One region of the Glaciimonas sp. CA11.2 genome, then DNA from elsewhere that is predicted to be linked to it. Evidence: predicted binding sites of a transcription regulator. Region 1 holds the regulator's gene; the other holds the start of a gene.
What was found. The regulator sigma-54, encoded in region 1, starts transcription at its own class of promoters, with help from an activator protein. The targets are predictions, from matches to a motif close to TGGCANGNAANCTGCTTT.
Positions count from the first base shown of each region.

Region 2: RGU75_RS22245 (MSMEG_0572/Sll0783 family nitrogen starvation response protein) is a predicted target of sigma-54. The motif match lies at 11,749-11,766, and genes of this name have one in related genera.

Region 1 is NZ_JAVIWL010000001.1:1,344,683-1,360,575, forward strand. It holds gene uvrA (excinuclease ABC subunit UvrA) at 1-1,748, shown strand, start outside; gene RGU75_RS05725 (phytanoyl-CoA dioxygenase family protein) at 1,986-2,756, shown strand; gene RGU75_RS05730 (alpha/beta hydrolase) at 2,787-3,722, opposite strand; gene RGU75_RS05735 (cation:proton antiporter) at 3,889-5,877, opposite strand; gene RGU75_RS05740 (S8 family peptidase) at 6,391-8,889, shown strand; gene RGU75_RS05745 (KpsF/GutQ family sugar-phosphate isomerase) at 9,216-10,268, shown strand; gene RGU75_RS05750 (HAD family hydrolase) at 10,268-10,840, shown strand; gene lptC (LPS export ABC transporter periplasmic protein LptC) at 10,837-11,439, shown strand; gene lptA (lipopolysaccharide transport periplasmic protein LptA) at 11,513-12,052, shown strand; gene lptB (LPS export ABC transporter ATP-binding protein) at 12,054-12,806, shown strand; gene RGU75_RS05770 (RNA polymerase factor sigma-54) at 12,833-14,320, shown strand; gene hpf (ribosome hibernation-promoting factor, HPF/YfiA family) at 14,454-14,807, shown strand; gene RGU75_RS05780 (DUF4197 domain-containing protein) at 15,175-15,873, opposite strand.
Region 2 is NZ_JAVIWL010000001.1:5,138,099-5,153,991, forward strand. It holds gene RGU75_RS22180 (ABC transporter substrate-binding protein) at 1-378, opposite strand, end outside; gene RGU75_RS22185 (pyridoxamine 5'-phosphate oxidase family protein) at 601-1,149, shown strand; gene RGU75_RS22190 (hypothetical protein) at 1,153-1,830, shown strand; gene RGU75_RS22195 (2Fe-2S iron-sulfur cluster binding domain-containing protein) at 1,827-2,843, shown strand; gene RGU75_RS22200 (carbon-nitrogen hydrolase family protein) at 2,853-3,803, shown strand; gene RGU75_RS22205 (polysaccharide deacetylase family protein) at 3,806-4,471, shown strand; gene RGU75_RS22210 (YciI family protein) at 4,468-4,785, shown strand; gene RGU75_RS22215 (LysR substrate-binding domain-containing protein) at 4,778-5,683, opposite strand; gene RGU75_RS22220 (class I SAM-dependent methyltransferase) at 5,717-6,469, opposite strand; gene RGU75_RS22225 (branched-chain amino acid ABC transporter substrate-binding protein) at 6,537-7,655, opposite strand; gene RGU75_RS22230 (porin) at 7,873-9,012, opposite strand; gene RGU75_RS22235 (hypothetical protein) at 9,169-9,303, opposite strand; gene RGU75_RS22240 (PLP-dependent aminotransferase family protein) at 9,989-11,383, opposite strand; gene RGU75_RS22245 (MSMEG_0572/Sll0783 family nitrogen starvation response protein) at 11,853-12,335, shown strand; gene RGU75_RS22250 (Nit6803 family nitrilase) at 12,373-13,434, shown strand; gene RGU75_RS22255 (MSMEG_0568 family radical SAM protein) at 13,394-14,506, shown strand; gene RGU75_RS22260 (MSMEG_0567/Sll0786 family nitrogen starvation N-acetyltransferase) at 14,503-15,063, shown strand; gene RGU75_RS22265 (sll0787 family AIR synthase-like protein) at 15,060-15,893, shown strand, end outside.

The DNA.
Region 1 (15,893 bases):
GTGGCAAGGCAGTGATCAAAGATCATACCTTTGAAGGCGTGGTCAACAATCTACAGCGCCGCTACCGCGAAACTGATTCGATGGCGGTCAAGGAAGAGCTTGCCAAGTTCATCAACGAGAAAGAGTGTCCGTCCTGCCACGGTGCGCGTCTGCGAATCGAGGCACGCTTCGTTAAGGTCGGCAATGGCAAGCAAGAGCGCGCCATTTACGAGGTGGCGGCGACGCCATTGCGCGAGACTTTGCATTTCTTTGAAAAGCTGAAACTGACCGGCGCGAAGAAAGAAATCGCCGACCGGATTATCAAGGAAATCATTTCACGTTTGACCTTCCTCAACAATGTCGGACTCGATTATTTGTCGCTGGAACGCAGCGCCGATACGTTGTCCGGTGGCGAAGCGCAACGCATCCGCCTGGCATCGCAAATCGGCTCTGGCCTGACCGGCGTTATGTACGTACTGGATGAGCCGTCCATCGGTTTGCATCAACGCGACAATGACCGGTTGATTGAAACGCTGCGTCATTTGCGTGATATTGGGAACAGCGTTTTGGTCGTTGAGCATGACGAGGATGCCATTCGCACCGCTGATTACGTGGTCGACATGGGTCTCGGCGCTGGCGTGCATGGAGGCGAGATTATTGCTCAGGGCACGCTCGCCGAAATTCTCAAAAGTAAAAAATCACTGACGGCGAAATATCTGAACGGCACACTCAAAATTGCTGTTCCGAAAAAGCGTACACCAGCCGATCCGGATCGACAATTCATCATCTCCGGCGCTAGCGGAAACAACCTAAAAAACGTCACGATGCGGTTGCCAGTCGGATTACTGACTTGCGTCACTGGCGTCTCTGGCTCTGGCAAATCAACGCTGGTCAATGACACGCTATATCATGCCGCGTCGCGCCATTTATATGGCTCGCAAGCCGAACCGGCGGCGCATGAATCGATCAGCGGACTGGAACATTTCGACAAAGTTATTTCCGTCGATCAGGCGCCTATCGGACGTACTCCGCGCTCCAATCCTGCAACCTATACCGGCCTGTTTACACCGATCCGCGATTTGTTCTCTGGCGTGCCGATGGCGAAAGAACGCGGCTATAACGCCGGACGTTTTTCGTTCAACGTCAAAGGCGGTCGTTGCGAAGCGTGTCAGGGCGATGGCGTGATCAAAGTCGAGATGCACTTTTTGCCGGATGTCTATGTTCCCTGCGATGTGTGCCACGGAAAGCGTTATAACCGCGAAACGCTAGAGGTCCAATACAAGGGAAAAAATATCACTCAGGTGTTGGCAATGACGGTCGAAGAAGCGTATGAATTCTTCAAACCTGTGCCGGTGATCGCGCGAAAATTGCATACATTGCTAGATGTTGGTCTCGGTTATATTCGTCTGGGCCAAAGCGCTACAACGCTTTCTGGTGGCGAAGCGCAACGGGTCAAGTTGTCGCTCGAATTATCCAAACGCGATACCGGTCGCACACTGTACATCCTGGATGAGCCGACTACCGGTCTGCACTTCCACGACATCGATTTATTACTGAAAGTGATTCATCGTTTGCGTGATCAGGGTAATACTTTAGTGATCATCGAACACAATCTGGATGTGATTAAAACCGCCGACTGGTTGGTTGATCTGGGTCCGGAAGGTGGCGCTGGAGGCGGGCTGATTATTGCAACAGGAACGCCGGAAGATGTGGCTAAAAATCCGAATAGTGTGACGGGAAAATATCTCGCCCCGCTGTTGGAAAAATAAAAGCAATTGCACACGCGCAAGAGGATAATAGCATTACAGGAAGGTAGCAGAGCGAGTAAGCGCTAAGCGCCAAAGATCGATCCGGTACGGCGCAACATAGGCGTACCAGGATCGGCGAATAGCGCTCGACTTGGATGTTCGGTAACGCGTCGTTATCGATCAGCTCTGCGGCTTCTGCCTTGTTTTGTTTTGTTTTGCTTACGTTTTGCGCTTTCTTCCAACCATAGGAACGTCGTAATGAACAGCACCCCTCTTTCCGCCGAACAAATTGCGGCATTTGAAACAGACGGTTTTCTGATATTGCCACGCTTGGTGTCGACCATTGATTGTGCCGAAATGGCATCGATCACCAACCAACATTTACGCGATGCGGTGGCGCCACTGGAATACGAGTCCGCGGTCGGCTACGCTGGCGCGCCAACCTCACTCGATAGCGTTGGGGGGCGCACCGCGCGGCGCTTGCGGGATGCTTATCAACGTCATGCATCGTTTCGGGAATGGGCGGGCAATCCACTTCTGGTAGCGATGCTTGCCCAGCTTCTCGGAGAACAGGTTTGCTTAACGTTGGCGCATCATAATTGCGTGATGACCAAACATCCTGACTTCGGCACTGCGACCGGCTGGCATCGGGATATCCGCTATTGGTCCTTTCCGCGCAATGCGTTGATTTCGGTCTGGTTGGCTTTGGATGATGAAAACGAAAACAATGGCGGGTTACGTCTTATTCCTGGTTCACACCGACTCGACATTCAGCCATCACAAATGGATGGCCTTGATTTTTTGCGTCCCGATGTCGCTGAAAATCAAACACTATTTGCGCAAGGTTTCGCACTCCAGTTGAACCCCGGCGACGTGGTCTTTTTTCACAGCGGTCTGTTCCATGCTGCTGGCAGGAATAATAGTCAGGCGATAAAAGAATCAGTCGTTTTTGCGTATCACGGCATCACCAATGCGCCATTGCCAGGCAGCCGTTCGGCCGCTTCTGAGGATATCGTGCTGTCCTCTTAAAATGCGCCATTCCGCAGCAAAATTCAGCGTTTACTGCGCATTCAGCGCGACCGATTTTTGATCACTTTGATCAGGTGAAATAGGTGACGCAATTCGACCGGCATCGGATTTAATAAACTTATCGACAGTATCTAAAACCGGAGCTAAACCCCGCAACGGGCGCGAGATCGCACCGACCAGTGTGGCATGGCTGACATGGTCAAAATATTGCTCAGACACGGGCACATGCGCAGTCCGCAATGCGGCTGCCAAGCCGCCGGTATTGCGGACTGGGTTCACCAAACTATCGGTATTCGCCGCAATTAACAACGTCGGAGGCGCTAACGAGGTTACGTGATTAATGGGCTGAGAATCAACGGGTGAATTGGGGAAGAAAAATACTGGTCGCACCCCGCGATTTTCAATCGGTAGGAAATCGTAAGGGCCAGCCAATCCAATCCATCCTCGCAGCACGGCAGGCGTCAGATGAACCTCGGCTAACCAACGCGGGTCAAGCGCCAACATCGCCGCATTGTAGGCACCCGAACTGTGACCCATGACATACAACCTTTTGGGGTCGCCACCGTATTTTGAGATTTCCCTGACTGTCCACGCTATTGCGTGTGCGCCGTCTTCGAGAAATGTCGGGTAGCGGACTTCGGGATAGAGTCGATAGTCGGCTACAACAGCGACGACGCCGCGTGAGGCCAGCGCCTCTCCCACAAACGCGTAATCGCCACGCGCCCCGCTACTCCAACTGCCGCCGTAAAAAAATACCACGACCGGCGCGGCGGCATGCAGATTTTTAGGAGTGTAAATATCTAGTTGATTACGGTCATTCGCGCCATAGACAACGTCACTGGTTTTGTCGTAAGTACTTTCGGTCGTCAACGCATTGATCGCGGTGAGCGGCGAACAGGCAACCGTCGCTACCAAAGCCAACGTCACCGCGCAGAAAATTAATGCAATTTTTGACAAAAGAACCATGGACTAACTCCATAACATCACCACATTAAATTGTGGATTGACGTTATTTATACGACAAAATATCGGTGATGGATTCAACTTTTTCAAATAATTCAAGCGAATTCACGCATTACTGTGACTAAACGCCACAATAGATTCAGGCATAATTTACTAACGGCCGCCTAATTTAGCCGGCGAACAACCGTTCTTCCGCTTTGGCAATACCCTCGGCAGCACCACGTAAAATGATGATATCTCCACTTTCAAGCACTGTCTCGGGCGTAATATTAAGTCGGCCCTTGCCACGACGAACACTGCTGATTTCTGCTCCGACTTTTGCCAGATCAAGCGCGGCCAATGACTTTCCGACCGCTTTTGCGCCCTCTAATAAGGTCACGGAATGCAGTCTTTCCTGCAAATAGTCGTCGATATCACTCGCATCGCCTACGCCGTGAAAGTATCCTCGCAGGGAAGCGTAACGTTCATCACGGGATGCTTGCACCCGATGCACAACGCGCCGCAACGGTACACCCAACATCACTAACGCATGCGATGCCAGCATCAGGCTACCTTCCAATGCTTCTGGCACGACTTCAGCAGCGCCTGCCGCACGCAACTTATCAAGATCCGTATCATCGTAGCTTCGCACAATCACAGGCAATTCCGGCGCCAGTTCGTGGACATGGTGCAGCACGCGCAACGCCGATGGCGTGTTGGCATAGGTGATGACCAATGCCGCTGCCCGATGTATCCCGGCTGCGACCAGACTTTCCTTGCGTGACGCATCGCCGTAGGAAACTTGCGCGCCAGCTCCGCGCGTTTCAATCACGCGATCTGGATCGAGATCAAGCGCGTGATAACCAATCCCTTCTTCTTCAAGTAACGTGGCCAGACTTTGGCCACTACGGCCGAAACCGGCAATAATGACGTGCTTCTTGGTCGACATGGTGCGGGTCGCCAATTGGGTCAGCGCTAGCGATTGCATCATCCATTCGTTAGCGGAAAGCTTCATGACGATGGCGTCTGATTTATTTAAAATAAAGGGTGCAACCAGCATCGACAGCACCATCGATGCGAGAATTAACTGGATCAGCAGAGGATCCATCAAATGCAAGCCACCGGCCTGACTCAACAGCACAAAGCCAAATTCGCCCGCCTGCGCCAAGGCCAAACCCGTTCTTAGTGCGACACCGGTAGTAGAGCCGAAAATTTTTGAGAGCGCCGCAATCAGGCCAAATTTAAGTAATACCGGCCCGGACAACAATAGCAATACCAGCCACCAATGTTCAATGACTAGCCGTATGTTGAGTAACATGCCGATGGTAATAAAAAACAGGCCCAACAAGACGTCACGGAATGATTTGATATCCTCTTCAACCTGATGCTTATATTCGGTCTCTGAAATCAACATACCCGCGATAAAAGCGCCAAGCGCCATCGACAAACCAGCGCGCTCGGTAATCCATGCGGCGCCTAAAGTGATCAGCAGCAAGTTGAGCATGAACAACTCTTGCGAACGCCGTCTGACGACAATCTGAAACCAGCCGCGCATGAGTTTTTGTCCGATGAAAAGCAACAATACGAGCACGATCACCGCTTTGGCGCTGGCCCATCCCAGCGTTGCGGCGAGGTCACCGGAATTTTTTGCTAAAGCGGGAACGATGATCAGTAACGGCACCAGCGCCAAATCCTGAAATAATAAGACGCCGATGATGCGGCGTCCGTGTTCTGTCTCCAGTTCCAGCCGCTCAGTCAACAGTTTTGAGACGATGGCGGTGGAGGACATGGTCAGCGCAGCACCCAATGCGAAGGCGGCTTGCCAGCTGATATTGGTCAGTTGCGGCAATATATAGGCGACCATCCAACCAAACAACATTGTCGCGCCGATCGTCAACAATACCTGCGCCATGCCAAGTCCGAAGACGATCCGGCGCATCGCTGACAGTTTGGATAATGAAAACTCCAATCCGATGGAGAACATTAAAAACACGACACCGAATTCCGCCAGCGTATGCGTGGTTTCATTGTCCTCGGCAAACCCAAGTGCGTGCGGGCCGATAAGTATACCGACAGTCAGGTAGCCCAACATTGGTGGCAAGTGGAACATACGAAACGCCACGACACCTAATACCGCGGATCCGAGTAACAAAATAGTCAGTTCTAAACCAGAAAGCATGCTTGCTCAGTTCTTAATTAATTAACAATAAAAAGAATTTCACGACTTAATCTACACAGCGATGGTGTTGTATGTCGCATTGCATTGTCTTAAATGATACGGACAATTTTTGCGATTGATAATTCGTTTATACCTTAGAAATCAGTGTCATTGATGCCAAAATCTTTTGGCCGCATTTGCGTAATGAACGTTTATCGCAAGAGACATTCCGGTGGTGACTCTTCAGAGGCCGAGAATATTCCACATAAAAACAAGACACTTTCTCTGCGATTCAGGCTGGTTGTCTCCTAGCCTGCTGCAATACAAAAACTGATAATTCCGGGGCTGGTTCACGCTATGTCCCGCCAATGAATGCGTGGCGTCAAATTGCCGCAAAAAACTGGCTTAAACGTAACTGAAGCCGTTTTAAGCCAGCCAAAAACTCCCGCCGACTTTGTTACTAAAGCCGTTTAAACGTACGCCAATGCGACGCACGGGTTCGCTTGCGACCTATTAAAGAAAATTGTTACCATCATGCAAAATACGTTCACGAAACTATTTCTATGCGCCACGATTGGCGCGCTATTCTCAGGACCGCTACACGCGAAAGAGGTTGAGCCGACCAGCATTACCGTGCTCTTACGCGCCACCATTACTTCACTAGAGTCGCAACAGCAATTACCTAAAAGAACCTCCGCTGCACTACACCAATTAGAACAAATTGCACCGCGTCTCAATGCAATATTTCCTGTGCCGATGACGTTTTCAGCCGATGAGATAGCCGCAATGGAGCGGCACAATCTGACGCGCTATTACGCAATCGATACCAGCGGTAAGTCAAACGATGCCGTAAATGAAATGTTGGCGGATTTAAGAAATAACCCGCTAGTCGAGTCGGCCCAAGTTGCACCGGAATTAGCACGTCAAGACGAGAATTTTGTCGTTGCTGGGGTGCCGAAAACAGATGCAAAACAAAGTACCGCAGGATCCAACGCCACTCCCGATTACACTTCGCGCCAGCTTTATATGCAAGACGCAACGTCTAAAGGCGGATTTAAACTGGGCGGCTTGAATGCGATTGCGGCGCGCGCTTATCCTGGCGGTGACGGGGAATACGTACGCATTATCTCAACTGAATGGAACCATTGGTCTTATGATCACGCTGATTTGCCTCGTCCCTTTCTGCAACACGGGGAAGTGGCGGAGCGCGCCCCGAACTCCCATGCCACGATGAGTGCGGGAATTATGTTTTCGAAAGACAATGGTTTTGGTACCACAGGATTTGTGCCAAAAGCGCAAGCAGGCTATAGCAAATTTTCTCAGCCAGGAGGAGGAAGCTTGTTTAATCTGGGCCAACATTTACAACCAGGAGATGTAGTCCAGGTTGGCATCCACTTTGGGCCGCCGTTGCCCATTCCAATTGAAGTCTGCGATAAAGAAAATCGTTACGCTTGTTTCTTACCCATTGAATCGGTTCAATCTGTGGCCGATGAAATTAGCTACCTAACGCAAGAAAAGGGGGTGCATGTCATTATTGCTGCCGGCAACGGCAATATCAACCTCGATCACCCTTATTTTAAGGGTCGATATGATCGCAATCTGAATGACACTGGGGCTATTTACGCCGGTGCGGCAAATCCGGGAAGTGGACAACGCGCCAGTTTCTCAGAGTATGGAAGCCGGGTTGATCTCTTCAGTTGGGGCGGAGACGTTACAACCACGTCATGCAGCGGTAAAGACTGCTCCAACGACATTTACAGCCATACTTTCTCCGGCACGTCTTCCAGCAATCCGATCATCGCAGGTGCTGTCGCACAAGTTCAAAGTATTGCATTTGCCCACGGACTCGGGGCTATTTCACCTAAAAAAATGCGCCAGGTATTGGTAGATACGGGACATCCGCTGCCGTCTCCTGATGCGCAGCGCCCGATTGGCATGCAACCGGACGTGCAAGCTGCGGTTGAGTTGTTGTTAAATAAAGGCGAGCCGCCGGTAGATATTGATGTACCGGAAGCGGTTGTCAAAGCAGATATACATGCTGTTTCAACCACCAGCACCTCCTTTGCCTATCAACTGGACGGTAGTAAAAGCCAAAACGCGACGACGTATCAATGGAAAATGTTGAGCGGTCCTTTTTCGCTACGCCATGCAAATAAAGCCATTGCCGAAGCGGTCGTGAACACACACCAGACTGGCGAAAGCATCTATCAACTCACCATTACCAACAAAAAGGGTGTGCAAAGCAGTTCCACCATGAAAGTAAGTGTAGTAGCCACGAACGTAGAAATTGTCGGTCCGACGTCAATCGTACAGGGGCAAGCAGCGAATTTGAAGGCCGCACCAAACTTTAAAGGCGAAGCTGGTACACCCCCGGTGTATAACTGGAAAATTCAGGATGCAACTGGTGCGGGAGTGTTGCAAGGCGCGCAGCAGGAATTGACGCTTTCAACATTAGCCGCCGGCAGTTATCAGGTAACAATTGATGTCTCCAGCAGCCATGGCGGACGTAAAGCGCACGCTGAGCAAAAAATTACTGTGAAAAAGTCGGAAGAAAGTCGACCACCGGTCGTCGTCGTTAGCGGTCCCACGCAAGCAACAAGCGGCACTTCGGTGAAGTTAGACGCTGCGGGCTCAAGCGCTGCCGATGGCGGCAAGCTAGCTTATAGCTGGAAAGTATCGCCTCCACTGGCATTCATAGCGGATGGCGCGCAACTCACTTTCACTGCTCCTACACTGGCACAGGAGACACAGTATCACTTCACCGTCACCGCAAATGACGGAAAGTTGAGCGCGCAGAAGAACCACACCGTAATAGTGAAAGCAGATGACGTCGCACCAATACCAGTGGAAGAATGCAAACCATTGTGGAAGCAAAGTCAGAGCTATCAAGGGGGAGATATGGTCCAGCATAACGGTCGCATCTATCTTGCAATGTGGCATTCGCAACGGGAACCGGGCGATCCGGCTTATACCGATACCATCAATCAAGGTTGGGGCTTTGAGTGGGCTGATCGTGGGGCATGCAACCATTAATGGTTTGATTGCGCTGTCGTGCTGGCTACGCAATCTCGCTCATCAAGTATTCACCCGGCATCCGCTAGGCGAGCCTGCGATGGGCAGGATAAGCATCTAATACTGTGTAACAGCGCATAGAAATGCGTCAATCCTGATGTGGAAAACATGTTTGCTTAGTTATTGCTCAACAATTGCATGATTGATAATTAATTTAATAATTAATTTAATAATTAAAATGATTATCCGACGCTGTACGCAACACCACCGTGCAATATGTCGATATTAATTGCACCATAATGACACTGGCAAGTTTTTTGCTTTAGGAATTCGTTTATACTTTCGAGATGAGTGTAATCCATGCCAAAATCTTGCCAAAATCTTTTAACGCCAAACGAGCGCTTGAGCTCGCGTGTCAAACGCTACAAATCGAAGCGGATGCAATAATTGCGCTAAAAAACCGCATTTCTGACAGCGCCGGGATGTCTGCCGACAGTGCAATGGGGGCCATTGAAGCTCCCTTTGCGCAAGCGGTCGCACTATTGTTGAGCTGTACCGGTCGTGTCGTTGTTTCTGGTATCGGCAAGTCCGGTCATATAGCCCGAAAAATTGCCTCAACGCTGGCATCGACCGGCACACCGGCCTTATTCATTCATCCCGCCGAAGCCGCCCATGGCGATCTTGGGATGGTGACAGAAAATGACGCTTTTATCGCTATTTCCAACTCCGGCGAAACCGCCGAGTTAATGGCGATCGTGCCGATCGTTAAACGCATGGGCGCGACGCTAATTGCGATGACCGGCAATGACCACTCTTCCCTTGCACAGTTAGCAACAGTTCATCTCAACGTCAAAGTAGACCAAGAGGCGTGCACCCTTAATCTTGCGCCAACTGCAAGCACTACCGCGACCTTGGCGCTAGGTGACGCGCTGGCGGTAGCATTGCTGGATGCGCGTGGCTTTCGTGAAGAAGATTTTGCTCGCTCCCATCCTGGCGGCGCGCTCGGCAGACGCTTACTGACCCACGTGCGTGACGTTATGCGCAGCGGTGTCGATATTCCTGCGGTCACCGCAGAAGTATCGTTATCGGCAGCATTGCTCGAAATCACACACAAAGGTATTGCCATGACGGCAATCGTGGACGATAAATTTCACCCTGTCGGCGTATTCACCGACGGCGATCTGCGACGCCTAATTGAACACGTACAGGACTTTTCCAAGCTGACAATTGCCGACGTGATGCATGCTAATCCGCGTACTGTTGGCCCTGACCAATTGGCAGTTGATGCTGTACAAATCATGGAAGAGTTCCGAATTAACCAGTTGCTGGTGGCAGATGCCGATGGCAAACTGGTCGGTGCGCTACATATTCATGATTTGACCCGTGCCAAGGTGATTTGATGGTAGCCGCCCCCAATACTATTAACATACCCGCAGAAGTCATGGCGCGCGCCGCCCAAATCAAGATGATGATTTTTGACGTCGATGGCGTGTTGACCGATGGTGGCATATTGTTTGGTCCCGACGGAGAGGCAATAAAACGTTTCAATGTACTCGACGGACTCGGCATCAAATTACTCCAACAAGCAGGGATTATCACCGCCATTATCAGTGCGCGCAGCTCAGCCATCGTCAGCCGTCGGGTGAGCGATCTCGGCATTACGCACGTCTATCAAGGCGCGCATAACAAAAATACCGCATTTGCCGCGTTATTGGCCGATACCAACCTTACCCCAGATGTTTGCGGTTTTATTGGCGACGACATCATTGACCTGCCTATTTTGACGCGTACCGGTTTTGCTGTCAGTGTCCCCAATGGTCATCAGGAGGTCAAATCGCGCGTTCACTATGTTACGCAGGCAAACGGCGGGCAAGGCGCTGCGCGTGAAGTCTGTGATTTAATTCTGCGTGCGCAAGGCAAGTACGCCGCCGCTTTGGCACAGTATTTGACCGGCGTCATAGAGGCGGCATGAAAAACCTGCGGTCAACTTTTCGCCTACGCTTCATGCTGCTGCTGACGGTGTGTGTGGCACTCACTCTCGGTAGTTTCTGGATCATGGAAGTGATGCGTAAAAATACAGAGCAATTATTGCCGGGTGCGCCGCGTGTTGCGCCTGATTATTACGTCGAAAATTTTAATTATGTGCAACTCGCACTTAATGGTCAGCCACGCTACAACATCTCAGGTCAACGCCTGACGCACAATCCCGCCGACGATTCATTTGACGTGATTCTTCCCGTCATTCGTAGCCTTGATAAACAACAACCGCCGATGACCTTGCGCTCCAATACTGCCAAAATCGAAGACAACAACAGTAAAGTGAATATGTACGGCAATGTGAACGCAGACCGCTCAGCGACGCCAAAGTCGTCAAAGCTTCATTTGCAGTCCGAGTACCTTCAGCTATTGCCAGATGATGACATTATGACAAGCAACAAAGCGGTCGAAATCACGATCGATCAGTCGAAAATGACCGGTGTTGGTATGTATGCCAATAATGCGACTATGCAATTACGCCTATTAAACAATGTCCGTGGCACCTATCGCGCAACACCGCGGCAGACTAAATAACTCACATGATTACCGGATAATCCTATTGAAGCCATTGTTGCTTTTAGTGCCAGTATCCCCTTTCAGGATTTTTATGAAACGTATTCTATTTTTAACCCTACTCGCGCTGCAACTGACTTGTATTTCAGGTGCCCATGCTGAAAAAGCTGACGCAGATAAACCATCCAACGTAGACGCAGACCAGTTCACGCTGGACGACGTAAAACAAGTAAAGATATTCACCGGCAAGGTGATACTGACCCGCGGCACGCTGATCATGAAAGCCAACAAAGTCGTCGTCACGACGGACCCATCAGGCTATCAATTTGCCACCTTATACGCACCTCCCGGTGGCTTAGCCACGTTTCGCCAAAAGCGCGACGGCGGTCCTGACTTATGGATCGAAGGTGAAGCTGAGCGAATTGAGTACGACGATAAAACTGAAATCGTTAAATTATTTTCGAAAGCGCAAATGCGACGTCTGCAAGGGACCAAAGTCACCGATGTTGTAAACGGCGAATTCATCTCTTACGATAGTCGCGTGGAGTTCTACTCGGTCAGTAACAATGTTTCCGGCAATAGTCAACCTGGCGCGGGCCGCATCAAAGCAGTCATCCAGCCGAAGAGTAAATAAGATGACCTCTACAAATTTAAGCACCTTGATCGTTAAAGGGCTGCAAAAAAGTTATGGCGCGCGCCAAGTAGTCCGCGATGTCTCTTTGAAAGTAAATAACGGCGAGGTCGTCGGCTTGCTTGGTCCTAACGGCGCTGGAAAAACGACTTCTTTCTATATGATCGTCGGTCTGGTGCCATCGGATGGTGGAACAATTGATTTAGATGGCGTTGACATCTCGCGTTTACCGATTCATCAACGCGCGGTGCTTGGCCTGTCTTATCTGCCGCAAGAGGCCTCTGTTTTTCGCAAGCTAACGGTCGAAGACAATATTCGTGCGGTACTTGAGTTGCAGCGGCCAAACGGCAACGCACTGACTAAAGATGAGATCTCGGACAAACTCGATTCGCTGCTGCAAGAATTGCAAATTGAGAAATTGCGAGAAAATCAGGCGTTATCTTTATCCGGTGGTGAACGACGACGTGTCGAAATCGCCCGCGCTTTAGCCACTAATCCGCGCTTCGTGCTTCTTGATGAGCCGTTCGCCGGTATTGATCCTATCGCCGTTATCGAAATTCAACGTATCGTCAGGTTCCTTAAAGAGCGCGGCATCGGTGTCTTGATCACCGACCATAATGTGCGCGAAACGCTCGGCATTTGTGACCGGGCATACATCATCAACCAAGGTAGCGTGCTAGCCAGCGGCAGTCCAGACGACATCATCGCCAATGAATCTGTGCGACGAGTTTATCTGGGTGAACATTTCCGCATGTAACGGATTCAACGGATTCCCTAGCGCCCATGAAACAATCTCTTCAACTCCGTACCTCGCAGCATCTGGCGCTAACCCCGCAACTGCAGCAATCGATTCGATTGTTGCAGTTGTCTACGTTGGAGTTACATCAGGAACTCGAACACATCCTTTCGGATAATCCGTTACTGGAACGTCTAGACGATCCTTTGGATAATTCAGTGCGATTACTCGCCGACGGGGCGATCAGTACCAGCGCCTCAACAATGGATGCGCCACCTGGTGACAGCGAAGTAAGCAGCTCGCCTACAGAGCCCGAGGGCGGTGGTGAAGCCCCTGAGTCTGGCGAAAACAATCAAGAGAACGGCAATACTGACAGCGAATGGAGCTTTGACGACGTTTCCCGAACCTCCAAAGCCCCAGATGATGAGGATTCACGACCACAATTAGAAGCCTGCGAATCGACGTTGCGCGAACATTTGCTCAAACAAATGCGTGAAGCTGTTGATCAGCAACGCGACCGTGCATTGATCGAGTTGATCATTGATGCGCTTGATGAAAACGGCTACCTGGAGGAATCACTAGACGATATTTTTGCACGTCTTCCAGAGCAACTTGATATCGAGATCGAAGAATTGTCGATGGCCTTGAAGATGGTCCAAAGCTTCGACCCAACTGGTGTCGGAGCACGCAACGCGTCAGAATGCCTCGCATTGCAAATCAAAGCATTTCCCAAAGTAGCGTTCGTCACACGCCGACTGGCACTAACAATCGTTGAAGGTTATCTGACCTTATTTGCCCAGCGCGATTTTAATAAAATCAAAAAAGCGCTGGAGTGTGATGATGAAGATTTGCGCGAGGCACAAATTATTATCAAAAAATGTAATCCTCATCCCGGCGCGACCTTTGCTGGCGGTGCGTCAGATTATGTCGTACCAGATGTAATTGTCAGAAAAACAAAAAATGGTTGGCAGGTAATGCTCAACAATGACGTTATGCCAAGGCTTCGAGTTAATGCTCTTTATGCCAACATTCTCAAGCAGGGCAAGAGCGAGGGATCACTTAACTCGCAGCTACAGGAGGCAAAGTGGCTGATCAAAAATATGCGTCAGCGCTTCGATACCATACTGCGTGTAGCGCAGGCAATTGTTGAGCGTCAACGGAATTTTTTCTCACATGGGGCGGTTGCTATGCGACCTCTTGTGTTGCGCGAAATAGCTGATACACTAGGATTACACGAGAGTACTATCTCACGTGTAACTACTCAGAAATACATGCTCACCCCACACGGGATGTTCGAATTAAAGTATTTCTTTGGCAGCCATGTTGCTACAGAGGCAGGTGGAGAGGCTTCCTCAACGGCGATACGGGCGTTAATCAAACAACTGATAGGAGCGGAAGATTCTAAAAGTCCTTTCTCTGACAGCAAGATTGCCGACATGCTCGCGGAACAAGGTATGGTAGTGGCCCGTCGCACCGTCGCAAAATATCGCGAAGCTTTACGAATTCCGCCGGTCAATTTGCGTAAATCTTTATAGCTGTTTGCTTGTTTGCACAAACGTCGCTGTGTTCTGACTGATTGATTTATGGTTGATGAATAAATTGGTGATTCAACACTGAATTAATCGTCCCGGTCCGAACCGCCAACGACACACTTGATAGGAGCGCTGTATGAATTTCACAATTAGTGGGCATCACCTCGACGTAACTCCCGCCATTCGCGAACACGTGCTAAGCAAATTGGAGCGTATCAAGCGCCACTTCGATCAGGTCATAGATATTAGTGTGATCCTGACGGTAGACAAAATCACAGAGAAAGAAAAGCGTCAAAAAGCCGAAATTAATCTGCGCGTTAAAGGCAAAGACCTGCATGCCGAGAGCATTGCGCATGACCTTTACGCCGCCATCGATTTGTTAATCGACAAACTCGATCGACAAGTGATTAAATATAAGGACAAATTGCAGAATCATCAACATTCGGCAATCAAGCATCTACCTGAGGATTTGCCCATCGCAGCAACGTGATGGACGGGGTTCTCTAATGCGGTCAACGTAAGTATTGCTCAATAAATAAATTGAAAAATACTATACTGACAAATGAGCAAGGGCGCAGTTAATGCGCCCTTTGTCATTTTAAAATTATATAACTTACACACGCCCTGCCCGAATATGTTCGTAACACTTTGCATCGTTTAGCAGTGTTCGGAGGCATCGCCGAATGTCTCGAATGTCTCGAACGCAACCGGGTACACCTCAAACAGCGGCCAAAACAAATAACTAAGCAAGAAGCTTTATAACGTCACTCTCAAAAGAGTTTTCATAAAGTCGCCAGACCCGTAACTTTCCCAATTCGGTCCACATCAAAAATACCATGACGATGGTATGCCGCAGCCTATTGCTTTAATGCGCCAAAAACTTTTCCGATAATTGCACTGCCAGCACCGATCGGATCACGTCGAATCGCTTTTTCCTCTTCCCCTATCATGTAAAACAAGCCATCCAAGGTGCGCTGCGTGACATAGCCTTCAACAGTCGCCGCCTGACCTGGCACAAGACCCGTTTTACTGACCAATCCCATCGTCGAATTGTATTGTGTGGATACACCGTTACGGTCGGTGATTTTCTTTACTATCGGGAGAAATTTTTCTCCTAACGGGGTGGCAGTTTTCTCTCTGAAAAAATCGGTTACCGATGTGTCGCCGCCACTCAGAATATTCTTCGCATCCGTGACCGACATGGATTTCACCGCATTCAGGAGCAACGGCTTCGCCAATGGCACGGCAGACTCTGCGGCATGATTCATCGACACGACCAGATCATCCAGTTGTTGGCCCTTCCCTGTCATTTTAAGCAGCGGTCGTGCTTTCTCTAGCATCCCTGGCAATCCGATTTTTACTTTATCGTTATTTAAAAATCCGTTTTCGACGCCCAGCTTGGCAACTGCAACGTCCGCGCCTTTATTGAGCGCCGCCTTCAGTCCTGAGTTGGCATCCTGATTGCTCAAATCCGCCAAAGAAAATGCCATCGCGGCGGTAGAGACTAAAGAGATCACCAGACCTAAACGTAATGCCGGTTGAAAGATAAATTTCATGTAAAGTCCCTTTTATAAAG
Region 2 (15,893 bases), 3.8 Mb from region 1:
CGGCACTTCTCGCTCACAAGCAATTCGGCCAGTAGCAAGGGCCTCGCTACTTAAGGTAGGTCCGATGATAGCCGTCACTTTTTCTTGCGCAATAAGGCGTCGGAAGGCATTAACCGCCTGATCCCGATTACCGGCCGAATCCTCTACAACGAGTTTTAAAGGACCGATACCTTTTACACCTCCCCGGGCGTTGACCTGCTCGGCCGCCAGTTGAATGCCTTTGTAGGTCTGCCCTCCGAATTTGGCATTCGGGCCGCTGAGGACCTGGACAATACCAAGACGTACTTCTGCAGGAGCAGAGATCGCCGTTGCACTGACGATAAGTGATAGTGCGGCAAACATGGTGATACTGATTTTTTTGGTACATCTGATAGTCATTTAATTCCCCCCTGAACTCACGATTGGCATCACATAGAACCCGATGAGATGACTATAGAGGATCAAAAAACCTCTAGCAAATCAAAAAATTGCAAGTGCATAGAATTAAATTCAACTCGCGTTTAGCCTTCTGGAAATTTCAAGGGTGGTTGAGAAATATGCGAACGGAAGCATCTCTTTTCGTTGAATAATTCCATTACATCCACACAGCGAGGAGTCGAGATGTCTAAATTCTATCCAGCGATCGATGGTCAGTTTCGTGAATTTATCGAAGACCAACAACTTTTTTTTACTGCCACCGCGCCGGCTAACGGACGCGTAAATGTTTCTCCAAAGGGCATGGACACATTTCGCGTACTCAACCCAAACCAAGTGATCTATCTTGATTTGACCGGTAGCGGAAATGAAACAGCAGCCCATGTCACCGAGAACGGACGGATGACAATCATGTTCTGTAGCTACGGGCGACAGCCGATGATCATGCGGCTATACACGAAGGCGCGCCTGATATTTCGTGGTGATCCAGAGTGGGACGAGCTGCTGGCAATGTTTCCGGAGATGCCGGGCACCCGGCAGATATTTTTTGCCGACGTTGAATCGGTTCTAACGGCATGCGGCTTTGGTGTTCCGGAATACGATCTGAAACGGGTGCGACCAACGTTGCAACAATGGTCCGAGGCAAAAGGAGAAGAAGGCATGATGGAATATTGGTATGACAACAATATGGAAAGTATCGATCAGCTGCCAACCGGTTTGAAAGTGGAGGAATAAAAGATGCTATACGACAACAATGATCTGAACGCATTGCGTGAACGCTCGACTGCAGCGATTTCGGACGCGCTGGACACGATCACCCGTCGCCAGCAAACGATTTCGCCATCGATCAGTTTGCTTTATGGCCAGCGGATCTTTGGACCTGCCATTACCATCATGGTCGCCGCAACCGCAGAGAAAGCATTTCATAAAGTTTGCATGCAGACGCTCGATGAATGCGAGGAAGGATCCGTTATCGTCCTTGCAGGTGATCCTGATCCAATCACCGCGGCATTCACTACAACCGAAATAGCAATAGCGAGCAAACGCCGGCTAGGCGGGTTGCTCACGGACTGTGCGGTCCGCACGCCAGCGGTATCGGCTCCCGATGCGGTCGGTGTTGCCGGCGCTGGTCGCTCGCCCGCCAGCGGTTTTGGCAGGATCAAAACAATGGCGCTGTGCCCTTCCTCAACCTGCGGCGGCGTCACAATCAGTCAAGGCGACATTATTGTCGGCGACCATCTTGGTGTGGTTGTTATACCGACCAAGCTGGTCCATGAAATTGCGGTCATCGCGCATCGGTACGAACAACGCATTGCCGACATGGAGCGCGATATTGACGTGTCTGGCAGCTTGCGCGGGGCGACTGACCGACATTGGAAAATTGTCGAAGCCGAAGCCGAAGGAGATGGCCAATGAGCACAAGCCAGGTGACACTGCATTTTGCCGACGGCGAACAGGCCCTCGTCCATTGCGACACCGAAAGCAATATCTTCAATGCTGCCAAAGCAGGCGGCATTGGATTGGCGCACGATTGTCTCAACGGCAGTTGTGGGACATGCAAAGGCCATTTGCGATCGGGTGCAGTCGACTATGCCTTGGAGCGCAGCTTGCTGGCCGTTTCGGGCGATGAGCCGGATGCTGTTCTTGTTTGCCAGGCGCAGCCGGTGTCTGCCTCTCTGGACATCGAACTGCCATACACCAGGGCCTCGCTTCTTCCCCAGAAAAAGCGAATGCTCAAGATCATCTCCAAAACGAAAGTAAGTGCCACCGTTTGGGATGTACGCTGCAAAGTGGAAAAATTGCGGATGTTCGAATTTCTTCCTGGGCAATATGTCAAGGTCAGCCCGCAGGGACAAGACTTCATGCGTGCGTACTCTCCATACACCTTGCCTGGAAAAAATGAGGTTGGATTTCTTATACGCGAACTAGCGAACGGCGCAATGTCTGGCTACCTAAATGAATCTCCGGTTGTAGGCGATGTCTGGAACGTCGAAGGCCCATTCGGTGTTTTCTACCGGCGGCATACCATCGCCCCGTCTCTCTATATCGCCGGCGGAACAGGTCTGGCACCCATCCTATCGATGTTATCCGATCAGGAAAGACTGCAACAGCCGACAGGCCCGAAACATCTCGTATTCGGCGTCTCGCGATTGGAAGATTTGTTCTACACAGATGAATTGAACGCGTTGCACGCCAAGATCGCTGATCTAACTGTGACCCTGGCGGTGGTGGATGGCATACAAGGACCCAACTGTGTCAAGGGTAGTGTATTAGACGCATTGAGTCCCGCCCTCTTCCAATCGCTCGGCACAACAGGCGCCACCTACCTTTGCGGCCCTCCCGCGATGGTGGGTGCGATACGTGATCGCGCACAAGAGTGGGACGTTCCTCTCCAGCGCTTTTATACCGAAGAATTTCTCCCTACTTAGGAGCATTGAATGAAATCCCAGAATCCCATTGTTTGCGCTGCGCAAATTGCACCGGTCTACATGAATTTGGAAGCCACCGCAGACAAGATCATCGAAAAAATCGCAGAAGCCGGCAAGCTCGGCGCCGAGCTGGTCGTGTTTCCGGAAACGGTTCTGCCTGGTTATCCCTATTGGACATTGATCCACGATCCCTACAGCGCCCGGATTCGTTTTTCCGGTAAGTTATACGAGCAAGCATTACGGCTCGATTCTCCTATTGTCAAGCGTCTGCAGACAGCGGCACGCGAAGCCGGCTGTGTCTCAGTCATTGGCATCAACGAGTTAGACGGCGGCACAATCTACAACAGCCAGCTTTCCATTGATGCTGACGGATCAATCCTTGGCTGCCGCCGCAAGCTCGTGCCTACGCATCATGAACGGATTACATGGGGAAAAGGCGATGGATCCGATTTGCAGACGTGGAATACCAGCGTAGGGAAAGTTGGTGCCCTGATCTGCTATGAGCATACAAACCCTCTTTTCCGATACGCAATCCAGGCACAGGGAGAAGATATTCATATCGCAAATTGGCCGGGCGGGATGCCTTGGACTGACGACCTGATTGACGCAGCGGTACGCATGTATGCGATCGAGTCGGCGTCGTTTGTCATTAGTACCACCTCTATTTTTACCGAAGACATTGCCGACTATCTGGGCACTGAAGCCTCACAAAAGCTGAAAATTGGCGGTGGTGCGTCGTCCATCGTTGCTCCTGGCGGAAAATATCTGGCGCGTGCACAAGCTGACAATGAAGAACTTTTGACGGCGCAACTTGACTTCAAACTCATTGCAGAGTGGAAACATATAGTCGATGGCTGCGGTCATTACTCCCGGCCAGACGTATTGAAATTACAGGTTAACCTCAGCAAGCAACTCAACATCGAAACCACTTACCAATCATCTTTTAATTCTGGAGTATAAAAATGGAAAAATATGTAACGCTGTCTTTTGATGACGGTCCGGACGCAGAAACCACACATGTTGTGCTTGATGTACTAAAAAAGCACAATATCAAAAGCAGTTTCTTTGCCATATGCTCGAAACTTGAAGACCCGGAAGCAAGAGATGCGGCAGAACGCGCAGTGCGGGAAGGTCACTGGTACGGTAGCCATTCTCACATGCACAAAACGCCGATGGGATGGATGGAAAATTTCGAGGATGCCATACCTGAAATCGATCTGGGCTTCGAGGCGCTTGGCGCACTTGCGAATCCCGAGATCATGTATCGGCCGTATGGCTTCGGTGGCGTTCTCGATACGCGCTTGTTGAACACTGTCGCGGTAGACCACTTACTGGAAAAAAAATACAAGTGCGTTCTGTGGGATTTCACACCTCGCGAATGGAAAAACGTCGACTCATGGGTAGACATGTGCGTTGACCATTGCGAAGGAAAAGAGTGGACCTGTTTAGCGCTAAGAGACAGTGAGAAAACAATCGGTGCGCAACTCGATGCATTGATTGTCAAGCTCAAGGAAAAGGGCTTCCAGATCAAGCAGGCCTTTCCTGATCATATTGTGCCAATCGCAGACGGGAAAATTTTGCAAAATATCGAAGGATATGTCGCAAAGAAAGAAACGAGACAAGCATGATCTTTTGCATCTATCGGATAGACAGGCACGGAAGCGGCACCGAGAGGAACAGGCTTAGGCAGCCGCATCTAGAGTACCTTTCGCGATATGCCGCGTCGATTCTTTTGGCCGGGGCACTTTTAGAGAATGGCAATCATGAAGACGCACCTGCTGCAACAGAAATCGGCAGTATGTACCTGGTCGAATTTGATGTTATTTCTGACGCTGAATTTTTCGCATACAATGACCCGTTTCATCTGGCAGGGCTATTCAAGGAGGTAAGCATTTCTGCTTTTGAAGCCCGGATCAGGAAGCCATTTGCCGGTGTTAACTAGCTAGCAAGTGGCTGGAACGTTCGGAGAATTCACTACGAACCCACTCAGTCAAGCTGCGCAGCCCCGGCAAGGCTGCGCGCTCGTCTGACACAAGAAAGTAATAAGTTCCATTCACCACGTGTCTGTCTTCCATGACCTGGACAAGTCGCCCTACGCGTATATCTTCCGCAATTTCAGAAAACCCGGCGAGTGTGATGCCGAGTCCTTCAATGGAGCCCTGGATCGCCAACTCCCTGCTTTCAAATATCAATTTCCGTGCATGCAAAGGAAGATCCATTCCGGTTCCACGAGCCCATGCCTCCCACTCCCCCGGCTGAGTCTCTACCTGCAAAAATCGAAATTCTTGCAAGCTTCCCGAAATACTTTTAGTGAGGCGCAAAAGTCTTGGACTGCAAACAATGACAAGTTTCTCGGAAAACAGTGGAATTTTCGAGTAACCCGGCCAATCAGTCTGGCCGAAGCGAATGGCACAATCGAGATCATTTCTGCCAGGGCGCGTCATGCTGCCGTCCTGCGAAGACAACCGTATGTTGACGTGAGGATGCATCTCCTCGAATTTAGCCAGATTAGGAATAAACCAGCGTGAGGCGAAATTAACAGGCATAGCGATATGTACCGCCCCTCCCTTCTTGTTCTCTCGGAATTCTGAAATAGCGTTATGAAGATTATCGAAAATATCCGACAATACTAACAAAAGTTCCGCACCGCGCTCGGTCAACTCCAGGCCGCGACCAGTCCGATTAAATAACTTGGTACCAAGATCATCCTCCAAGAGCCGAATCTGATGACTGACACCCGACGCTGTGATACATAGCTCTTCGGCAGCATCGGCGAGGTTAAGATGCTTTCCCGTTACTTGAAAAGCACGCATTGCGCGAAGGGACGGAAGGCGGCTCATTTGAAGTTTCGGCAAAAATGAAAATGGAATCGGCTATCGGTTAGTAGCTTTGACAGCTTTAAACCGGAGATGTACGTAATCAGCAATCCAATCACCATGTCCCGTTTTCAACACAGGTTCAAGCAATTTCTTGGCATAGCCCATCGCCTCCATCCGAAGCTCCGGCGGTACCTTAGAAAAGAATGGTTCACCAAACATCTCGAACCAAGCCTCAATTCCTTTTGGTAAAGGTGTCGGACGAGGAAATGTCTGGATGGAAATAACAGAAAAACCACTGACCTCCAGCAAATCACAACACTCGTCGGAGGCTGGGTAATAGAAACGCGGCACTTCCTCCTCTTTGACGCCGAAATGGAGCAGCGTAGCGATCATAGCGGTGTGGATCGCAGCCACATTACGATGCGCTCCGGTTTCCACCACAAAACGTCCGCCGGGTTTTAGAGCACGCCAGACACCCGCAAATACCTTGTCCACTTCCGGCATCCAATGAATGGATGCATGGGAAAAAACGGCATTGAATCGCGCTGGAAAGCTCAGGTTTTGAGCGTCAAGTACAAACGCGTTCACGCCACGTTCTCTGGCGCGTTTCACAGCATCAGGATCGATATCCACACCGGTGACGCGCGCACCACTTTCCATCAACAGTGCAGAAAGCAAGCCGTCACCACACCCCAAGTCGAGGACCTCCTCTCCCTGTTCGACGTTCAGTAATTCAACAACGCGCAGACCATAATCTCGGACAAACCGAACATCAAGTGATTGCGTAGCAGAAAGGCAAGAATTCATGCTGGACTTTCGTTACCGGATCTATGATAAAACTATACATTAAAAATCACAATCTATCAGCCTCGCGTTAGCGCAACTGCTCAGCCTTTCCATTGCGCCAAATGAATAGCGACTCATGCGGCTCAGTAAGGTCGCCCTTGCTGTCGAATTTCACAGTGCCCAGCGCCGTATCGAAAGAGTGCGAATGCAAATAATCGACGATATTATTTCCCATCCTCCCTCGATTTTTCTCCAGCGCTTGAATCAGAATTTGGGTACTTGCATAAGCATTCAGGGTGAATCCATCAGGTTCCGCTCCAATAGCCTGTAAAGACACCAATGCCTCACGCGCGCTAGGCTCGTCGCGATAGTCGTGATCGAAGGTGAAGAGCAGCCCTTCTGCCGCACCGCTCGAAGCGTCCCATACACTGTGATTTCCCGCGCCATCGTTGGAAATAAATTGTCCTTTAAATTGAGCGGCACGTGTTTGTTTTAGAAGCTCGCCCAACTCCGCCGCCTGGTGTCCACCGTAAAAAATGACATCAATCTCACTTTTGACCAGATCTGCGGCAATCGTCGAAATCTGCTCGGTACCATCAAGAGTAAATATTCGCTCAGGCTTGATTCCTTTTTTCGCAAGTGCATCGAGAACCCTTCCGCCGTGCCCTTTTCCGGTAAGGTCGCCTTCTTGAACGATCGCAATTTTCTTTCCTGCGAATTTTTCAGCGATAAATCCTGCAGCCAGTTTGGCCTGCTCATCATCTCGACCGGCTACGCGAAACACATTATGCAAGCCACGTTCCGTTAATGCCGAATTGGATGACGCCGCTGAAACCATCGCAATATTTGCCTCGGCATATATCACGGACGCAGGCATTGAGGCAATCGAACAAACATGTCCAAGTACAGCTTCCGCTTTTTTTTCAACTAGCTGCTTTGCAATCGTTTCAGCTCGATCAGCCGCACAACCGTCATCAATGAATTCGGCCGTTAAGTGCCCCCTATTTTTTTGACTTGCATTAGCATGATTTATTGCTGCCGTTACACCTGCACGAATCTGCGTGCCAAAGTTGGACAGACTGCCGGAAAAAGGCGCGACGACATATAGAGTAGTATCTGCCGTATCGTTGGCTGCAAAAGTCGGATTGCAACAAATCAGCAATGCCAATATAAAAATTAATTTAAATCCAGTTTTTCCATTTTCCATGACAGATCCAGTATTGTGCAATGAAATGCCCCGTGACACTCCAAACAGCGTATTTTAGAAATTTTGCCGATGTGCCAATTTGAATATCTACACTGGGTTATTGACAGAAGCAAAAATAGGGAAAGTCCTATGCCGCCTATGAAAGGCTAACTATCATAGGACTTCCTCTATTGGTTAATATGCGGTCCCAGGCAACCTGAAAATCATCTCAAGTATTTTAGAACTTATGGCGGACACCCAAAGCAACTGCTGCCTGGTTACCCGATGCACCAACTGTAGAACCCAAAACCCCCGGGTTGGTTGTATTTGTCGCGCGTAGGTCCGACACGAATGCGTACAAGTCAGTACGTTTCGAAAGAAAATAGTCGGCACCCAGATTGAACTGATTCAATGTACCGTTTTTAGCGCCAATGAAATCGAGTTTAGTATGTTGCACACTAGCAAGTAGATGTAAGGGACCGGTAACAGCGTAATTTACGCCAGCTTCGAAAATATCAGCCTTGTCGTTGCTCAAGCCACCGATGATGTTATTGGTCGCCGCACTTGCCAGTGGTTGCTTCGCACGCGACCAGTTACCATACAGACGTGCCGGACCGGCTTGATAGCTAGCCCCTAGCGTAAATGTCTTCAGCGCTGTATCACCGGGATGACCGATGAATACGGGAGCAGAATTAACTAAGGAAACGTCGCTAGCTCCAGCCGTGGGCGTGCCTAGTTTAGATTGGTAGTAAGCAGCGAATAAAGTGATGGGGCCTCTTAGATATTGACCACCCAGACCAAACGATTGACCTGTCGATGTCTGACCGGCGACTTCCCCTAAACCATAGATCGCGCTAGCAGTAAAACCAGCCAGGCTTGGCGTGTTGTAACGGATCGAGTTGTTGGTGCGAGTACCTTCCAGGCGGTCCAGAACATGTCCCGGTGCAGCAACAAAAGTACCAAAATCGACAATAGAGGTCCACACACTGACATCGTCCAGAAGGTCAGTTTGACGACCAAGCAGAACAGTCCCAAAGTTGCCACTCAAGCCAACTACGGATTTACGACGGAATAAAGTAGATGTCCCTTTGTCGCTTTGCAATGCACCGGTGTCATTGGCGAAGCCAGTTTCCAGTTGGAACACCGCCTTCAGACCGCTCCCCAAATCTTCAACGCCTTTGAAGCCTAGACGTGACCCCTGGACGATCCCGGAGACCATGCTTAATTGACTACCCGTCTTGCCACCCGGTACTGCGGTCGTATTAGCTTTGTTTGTATAGGCGACGCCAGTATCAACGATGCCGTAGATTGTGACCGAGCTTTGTGCTTGCGCTGTGCCTGCGGCTAGCACTGCAAGTGCGATGCATGATTTTTTCATTTAATAATCCCTATATATAATTTTTTTAGTCATCTGCGGGTATTGCGAAAGTAAAGAGTTGTCAGTAATTTTCTTTGGTTGTATATCCCCTTCCATGTTGTCGGTTGGCACTCAATTTAAAGCGGTAATAGAGCACTTGCGAATACCTGAAAAGCGCTACAGTCGGGAGCGATGCAAGTCCAATTGCTGCTTGTCAGTCCGGGTGGTAGCATCATCTTCGCGAAATCCCAACAAACGCTGACCTAGTAACCAACGTGGCGTGCCAACGTCGCATAGTGGGAGCAACAACATAGTCAACCGAAGTCAAGTTCAAGCTTACGAAGCTGGTAACGGATATCTCGCCACCGAAAAAAACTTAGTTTCAGCGAAATAAATAGTGACTTAAGATTAGCAACACGAAATATCCGAAGCAAATCAAAAAATTCGTCCGTGATTCAAATTAATTCAATCCAACATTAAAGTAAGCTCTCTTTCACATGCTTCGCTCTTGAGCGGCGCAGCGATTCGCCACGGCTACCCGAACGCATGTAAGGCTGCAGTAGCAGCAACATGTATATGCGGCAGCACAGGTCATCTGACCAACTGCAACAAGAAGCAGATACCGGTGTAAGAGGTTTGGCGAGTTACTAAACTGTACTTCAGCTAGTGAGAACGCTCAGGGGGGGGAACGATTAGTGAGCGCAATTAATGCGAACGATTTGAATACACGTGCAGATCAGCAGCACGATACTCGACGCCTGGCTAAACAGCATTCCGCAAATCATATTCACTGCAACCACCAAGACAATGATTGTTTTTCGTTCGAACCTATCGAAAATAGGTACGTTTTCGGTACGACGGCAAACACACGTAGCCGAACTCGCCACTCGCCGGGACCTGTTCGGATAAAAAAATACACCTATTAAGTCATTTTAAAATCAACATGCCAATAGCAACAAGCCCTATTAAATCTAACTCAAATATAAATCAGAGTTCATCATACAACCGCCGGGGCAACGTGCGGTGCCGTCCGCAATGTCTCCGCAATCAACTCCAATGCATGCTGAATTTCTTCACGGTTGGCGACGCCGCCGATGCAGACCCGCACCGCTTCCGGCGGTTGCATCGATACCGAAAAAGCATCGCTCGCCACCACACCAACACCGGACGATTGCAAATGCGCTGCAAATGCTTTTCGATCCCATGGCGCAGGTAGACTAATCCACAAATGGAAAGCCTCCGGATGCGAGAGGTAACTTCCCGCCGGTAATAATCGCGCCGCTAGCTTTTGGCGCGCCATCGATTCCTTGCGGATCGCATTCAACGCCAAATCAGCCGTGCCGTCGCGAATCCAGCGGGTTGCCAACGCCGACGTAATGGGCGATGCCATCACCGTCGTTGCCCGCACCGCAGATGCCAGCCGGGATGCATATTGTGCGTCGGGAGCTACCAGATAAGCAATTCTTAAACCTGCGCCAACACATTTTGCCAAACCCGCAATATAAAACGTCACATCCGGACCGATGCTGGCGATTGCTGGTGGCGTCACGCGCGGCAAAAAACCGTAGGCGTCGTCCTCGATAATCGGTACCTCATAATGACGGGCCACTTCCACCAACGCCTGTCGCCGCGTGTGTGACATCACTATCGTAGTCGGATTGAGCAAAGTCGGATTGCAATACAAGGCTTTCGGCGCGTATTGTGCGCATGCAGCCGCAAATGCAACCGCGTCGATTCCCTCACGATCCATCGGCAAGCCTATCAAACGGATGCCAAGTTGACCTGCTAATGCTCTTAGTCCGGGATAAGTCAGCTCTTCACAACAAATGACCGATCCTGATGGTGCTAGCGTGGTTAGCACGGCGACCAACGCAGCTTGCGCACCAGGTACAACCAACAAGCGATCATGATCAACCACCAATCCGCGTCGGCGCAACCATAACGCACCAGCCTCACGGTCTTCGGGCGATCCGCCAAAATCTTGATACCGCAGCAAATCTCTTAACTTACCACTCACGCTGGCAAAGCCGCTTTCCATGAGCGTTAATAATTCCTCCGAGACGGGTTCCGGCGGCATGTTCATTGACATGTCGACGTTAGGTCGCCCTTCAAATACACGGGGAATTTTGGGGCGGCGAAGACCGCACACAAACGTACCGCGCCCAACCACAGAATCCACCAAACCGCGCCGGTGTGCTTCTGTGTAAGCACGCGCCACGGTAGTGAAATCGATGCCCAGCAACTCAGCCAGCTTACGTTGTGGCGGCAACCGTTGCTCTGCGGCTAATTGACCCACAGCAATATCGTCGGCGATGGCATTGGCAATCGTCAGATAGAGAGGGCCGCTTCCCTTTTTCAATTTTGGCAACCATCCATTTTGAAGCTTTACCATCTTCATTACTCCCATTCAATCCTGCGTCACTCTTCAGGCTAAAAAAATCTTTAATACAATGTATGCATTTTTCATTCCATACAATCACTCTGTAATTCGACTCGAATTGTCCAAAAATATGCCTGTTCTGCACCATCCCTGCGCATTTTTTAGGCACTTCTTGCACGAAGTTAAAGCATGCGTTTCCGCTATGGTGCAACGTCATAATGTGAATTGAATGGGACGATTGAATGGATTTTCATCAAACCCGGAAATTCGCCCAAATCCAGGCCCGTCGGAAACGCAATAGCAATGCGGCTTTGCCATTTTAAAAATCGATTGCATGCATTTTTTTCCATTCAATATGGGCATATAGACCGATTGTATGGCACGCCATATGCATTCAATGAGGCCGTCACGACAGTGCGTCTGACCGACAGCAATCAGCAAATGTCGCCGCATTTCAACCCATTCATCAGGAGCTATCAACATGCCAACGGTCAAACATCCAGCCCACGTTAAAGGCGATTTCTTTGTCGATTACGAAGAGAAAGTATTTGAAGATATCAAAGCTTTACCGGGTGAAAAAGCACTGGTTACTTTTCATACTGTTGCCTTTGAAGGGTCGATTGGGTTTGTCAATTTATTGCAAGCCACGCGCCTGCAACGCAAAGGTTATGAAACCTCTATCTTGTTATACGGTCCCGGCGTCACATTAGGTTTGCAACGCGGCTTTCCAACGCTTGGCGATGAGGCATTTCCGGGTCATCTGAATTTTAATAACCGGATCACTTCTTTCATGGAAGCAGGCGGCAAAGTCTATGCCTGCCGCTTTGCGCTTCAAGCTTTATACGGCCACGGTGAGCCTTCGTTGATTCCCGGTATTCGCGCAATCAATCCACTTGACGTACTGGATTTGAAGTTGATCCACACGCGTGCAAACGCGTTCATTCTTGATACCTGGACGCTATAAACCTTGCAAAGGGCGGATCATGAAAACGGACAATACAATGACAAGATCATCGCAAAAAAAGACGGTACGCGCGGCAGCGATTCAGATTGCACCAGACCTTGAAAGTGCTGGCGGCACGTTGGACAAGGTTTGTACAGCGATTGAAAGTGCGGCTGCAAAAGGTGCGGAGCTCGTAGTTTTTCCAGAGACCTTCGTGCCCTACTATCCTTACTTTTCTTTCGTCCGGCCGCCCTTTGCAGCAGGGGCTGAACACCTGCTTTTATACGAACGTGCAGTCGTTGTGCCGGGTCCGGTAACCGCTGCCGTCTCGGCTGTTGCTCGTAGTCACGGCCTAGTCGTTGTGCTGGGTGTGAACGAACGCGATCACGGCACGCTATACAACACGCAACTAGTGTTCGATGCCAATGGTGAACTGGTGTTAAAACGTAGAAAAATTACGCCGACTTATCACGAGCGCATGATCTGGGGTCAAGGCGACGCCAGTGGACTCAAAGTCGTGGAAACCGCCGTCGGTCGTTTGGGTGCGCTGGCATGTTGGGAACACTACAATCCACTAGCACGCTATGCTTTGATGGCGCAGCATGAAGAAATCCATTGTGCCCAGTTTCCCGGCTCTATGGTTGGACAGATATTCGCCGATCAGATGGAAGTAACGATACGCCATCATGCGCTTGAGGCTGGTTGCTTTGTGGTGAACGCCACCGGTTGGTTGACCGATGCCCAGATCATCGCGATCACACCCGATCCTGCCGTCCAAAAGGCGCTGCGTGGTGGTTGCTGCACTGCCATCGTATCGCCGGAAGGTGTGCTGTTGGCACAGCCACTGCGCAGCGGAGAAGGCATGGTGATCGCCGATCTCGATATGGCGCTCATCACCAAACGTAAGCGCATGATGGATTCCGTCGGTCACTATGCGCGGCCAGAATTATTAAAACTGGTCGTTGATGACCGTCGACATGCCCCTGTTTCACCACTTTTTAGTGAGGATACAGATAACACCGAAAACGAACAACCAACCTTCAACTCCGCCGACAGCCCAACTCTTGCGAGCACACATCATGCAAACAGTCTCTACACCACATCAACAACTAATTACTGAACTGCAATCGCTGGGCTTGCGACTCAATGACCCCAATGCTGGTGCTGCCAGTCGGCGCGGCGGGGCCGGCCCATCCGATCATAAGGCGGTTGTGGTGGATGGGCATACGGTGATGATTCCGGTGCATACGGCAAGCGCGTGGTCGTCGCCATTTGTGGCTGCGCCACTCGGTCCCGATGGCACCAGTGCGTTGCTGCGGGATGGGATTTCCGTTGGCGTTATCTCGTTCCCGCGTCAGCCACGTTTTTACAAAATGCAGACAATGGACGGTATTCCTTACTCCAAAATCGCGACATTACATGGCTCTGACGTACTGGCAACTACCGTGCTACAAAGCTGCATCCGCTACGAGAGTCGGCGTAAATCCTGTCAGTTCTGCGCGATAGGACAATCACTCGCTGCGAGCAGAACTATTTTGCGCAAGACGCCCGAACAATTAGCGGAAGTCGCGCGTGCTGCTGTTCTGCTGGATAACGTCAAGCATATGGTGATGACAACCGGCACGCCAAATGCCACCGATCGTGGCGCGCAGATTTTGTGCGAAAGTGCATTTGCCGTCAAGAGCGCGGTCAACCTGCCGATTCAAGGGCAATGCGAACCGCCGGACGACGATCTCTGGTTCAAGCGCATGCATGATGCCGGAATCGACTCACTTGGCATGCATCTCGAAGCAGTAACGCCTGAGGTGCGCGCTCGTATCATGCCAGGCAAGGCAAGCGTTTCGATTGCGCGCTATTTCGACGCGTTTGAAAGCGCTATAGAAGTATTTGGATATGGTCAGGTTAGTACTTACATACTCGCTGGACTTGGTGATACCACCGAAGCGATTTTGAGTATATGTGAAAAACTGATCGCCATCGGTGTCTATCCGTTCGTTGTGCCTTTTGTGCCAATTGCAGGGACGCCGCTGGAAGATCATCCCGCACCATCACCCCAATTCATGCGCGAACTACTGACACCGCTGGCAGCCATGCTGGAATCGCGTGGCTTGCGCTCAACCGATATCAAAGCGGGTTGCGGGCGTTGCGGTGCCTGTTCATCATTATCAACTTTTGAGAAGAAGCCATCATGAGCGCCGTCTGCACGCCACTAGTTGTCAATGCCGATAACGCTTTTGCAAATGCTACGGTACGCATCAAACTTGCGACGACACGATACGAACGTGAGGCAGCAAAACGCTTGAGGTGTGCTGTTTTTTGCGATGAGCAAGGCATCTTTGAAGGTGACGATACAGATGAAATCGATCAACGCGCATACCCTATTGCGGCGATTCTCTGTATTCCGGACATGCCCGATGAGCTCGTCGGGACCGTCCGTATTGTCGAGTCGCAATCTGGCATCTGGTATGGGTCACGTCTGGCTGTGGCGCGTCATGCGCGGCGAATCGGGTCAGTTGGTACTGGCTTAATTAACCTGGCAGTGCGTACCGCGCATGCACATGGATGCAAAACTTTTTTGGCGCAGGTACAAAACCAGAACGTGCCGTTGTTTGAAAGACTGCACTGGGCCTCGATAGACGAGATTGACGTCCATGGTCGTCCACATCATTTGATGCAAGCCGACCTTAACTTTTATCCACCGATGCACGATGGCGATATCGGCTTTGTGCTGATCCCTGGTGCGATATGAACATCGCCGGTCCAAAGTTGAACGCAGCATTACAAGAATCAGGTGCATTAATCACATTAAGCGCACTAACGACGATGTTGCGCGACTCACGCGGCATCGCGCATAAGCGAGATATTGATGCCGTTATCCGCACACTGGGAACCACCTATGATCGCACCGCCGCTGTGCCGGTCGGAGATGACTGTGCGGCAATCCCTGAACCCGACGGTAACGGTTATCTGTTATTTGCGATTGAAGGCTTTATCAATGAATTTGTCGCACAAGAACCGTGGTTTGCCGGATATTGTGGCGTGATGGTCAATGTCAGTGATATTTATGCCATGGGCGGTCGTCCAGTTGCCATCGTCGATGCATTGTGGAGTCGCACCGGCGATGCTGCGCAACCGATACTGGAAGGACTGGCAGCGGCCTCAACCATTTATAACGTGCCAATCGTTGGCGGTCATAGTAACCGCCGCAATGATAGAGAGCAATTATCGGTCGCTATCATTGGCCGAGCCAAGCGGCTTCTGACCAGCTTCGATGCACGTCCAGGTCAGCACTTGGTGGCCGCCATAGACTTGCGTGGGCACTTCCATGAGCCGTATGATTATTGGGATGCCAGCAGCGGTTCACCAGCACAGCGCCTGCGTGATGATCTTGCGCTATTGCCGATGATTGCAGAAGACGGCTGGTCTGAAGCAGGCAAGGACATTAGCATGGCAGGCGTAGTCGGCACTGCATTAATGCTGCTGGAATGTTCAGCAATTGGTGCGACCATTAATCTTGATGCTATTCCTAAGCCTCAGAACGTCGCGCTGGAACGCTGGTTAACCGCCTTCCCCAGTTAT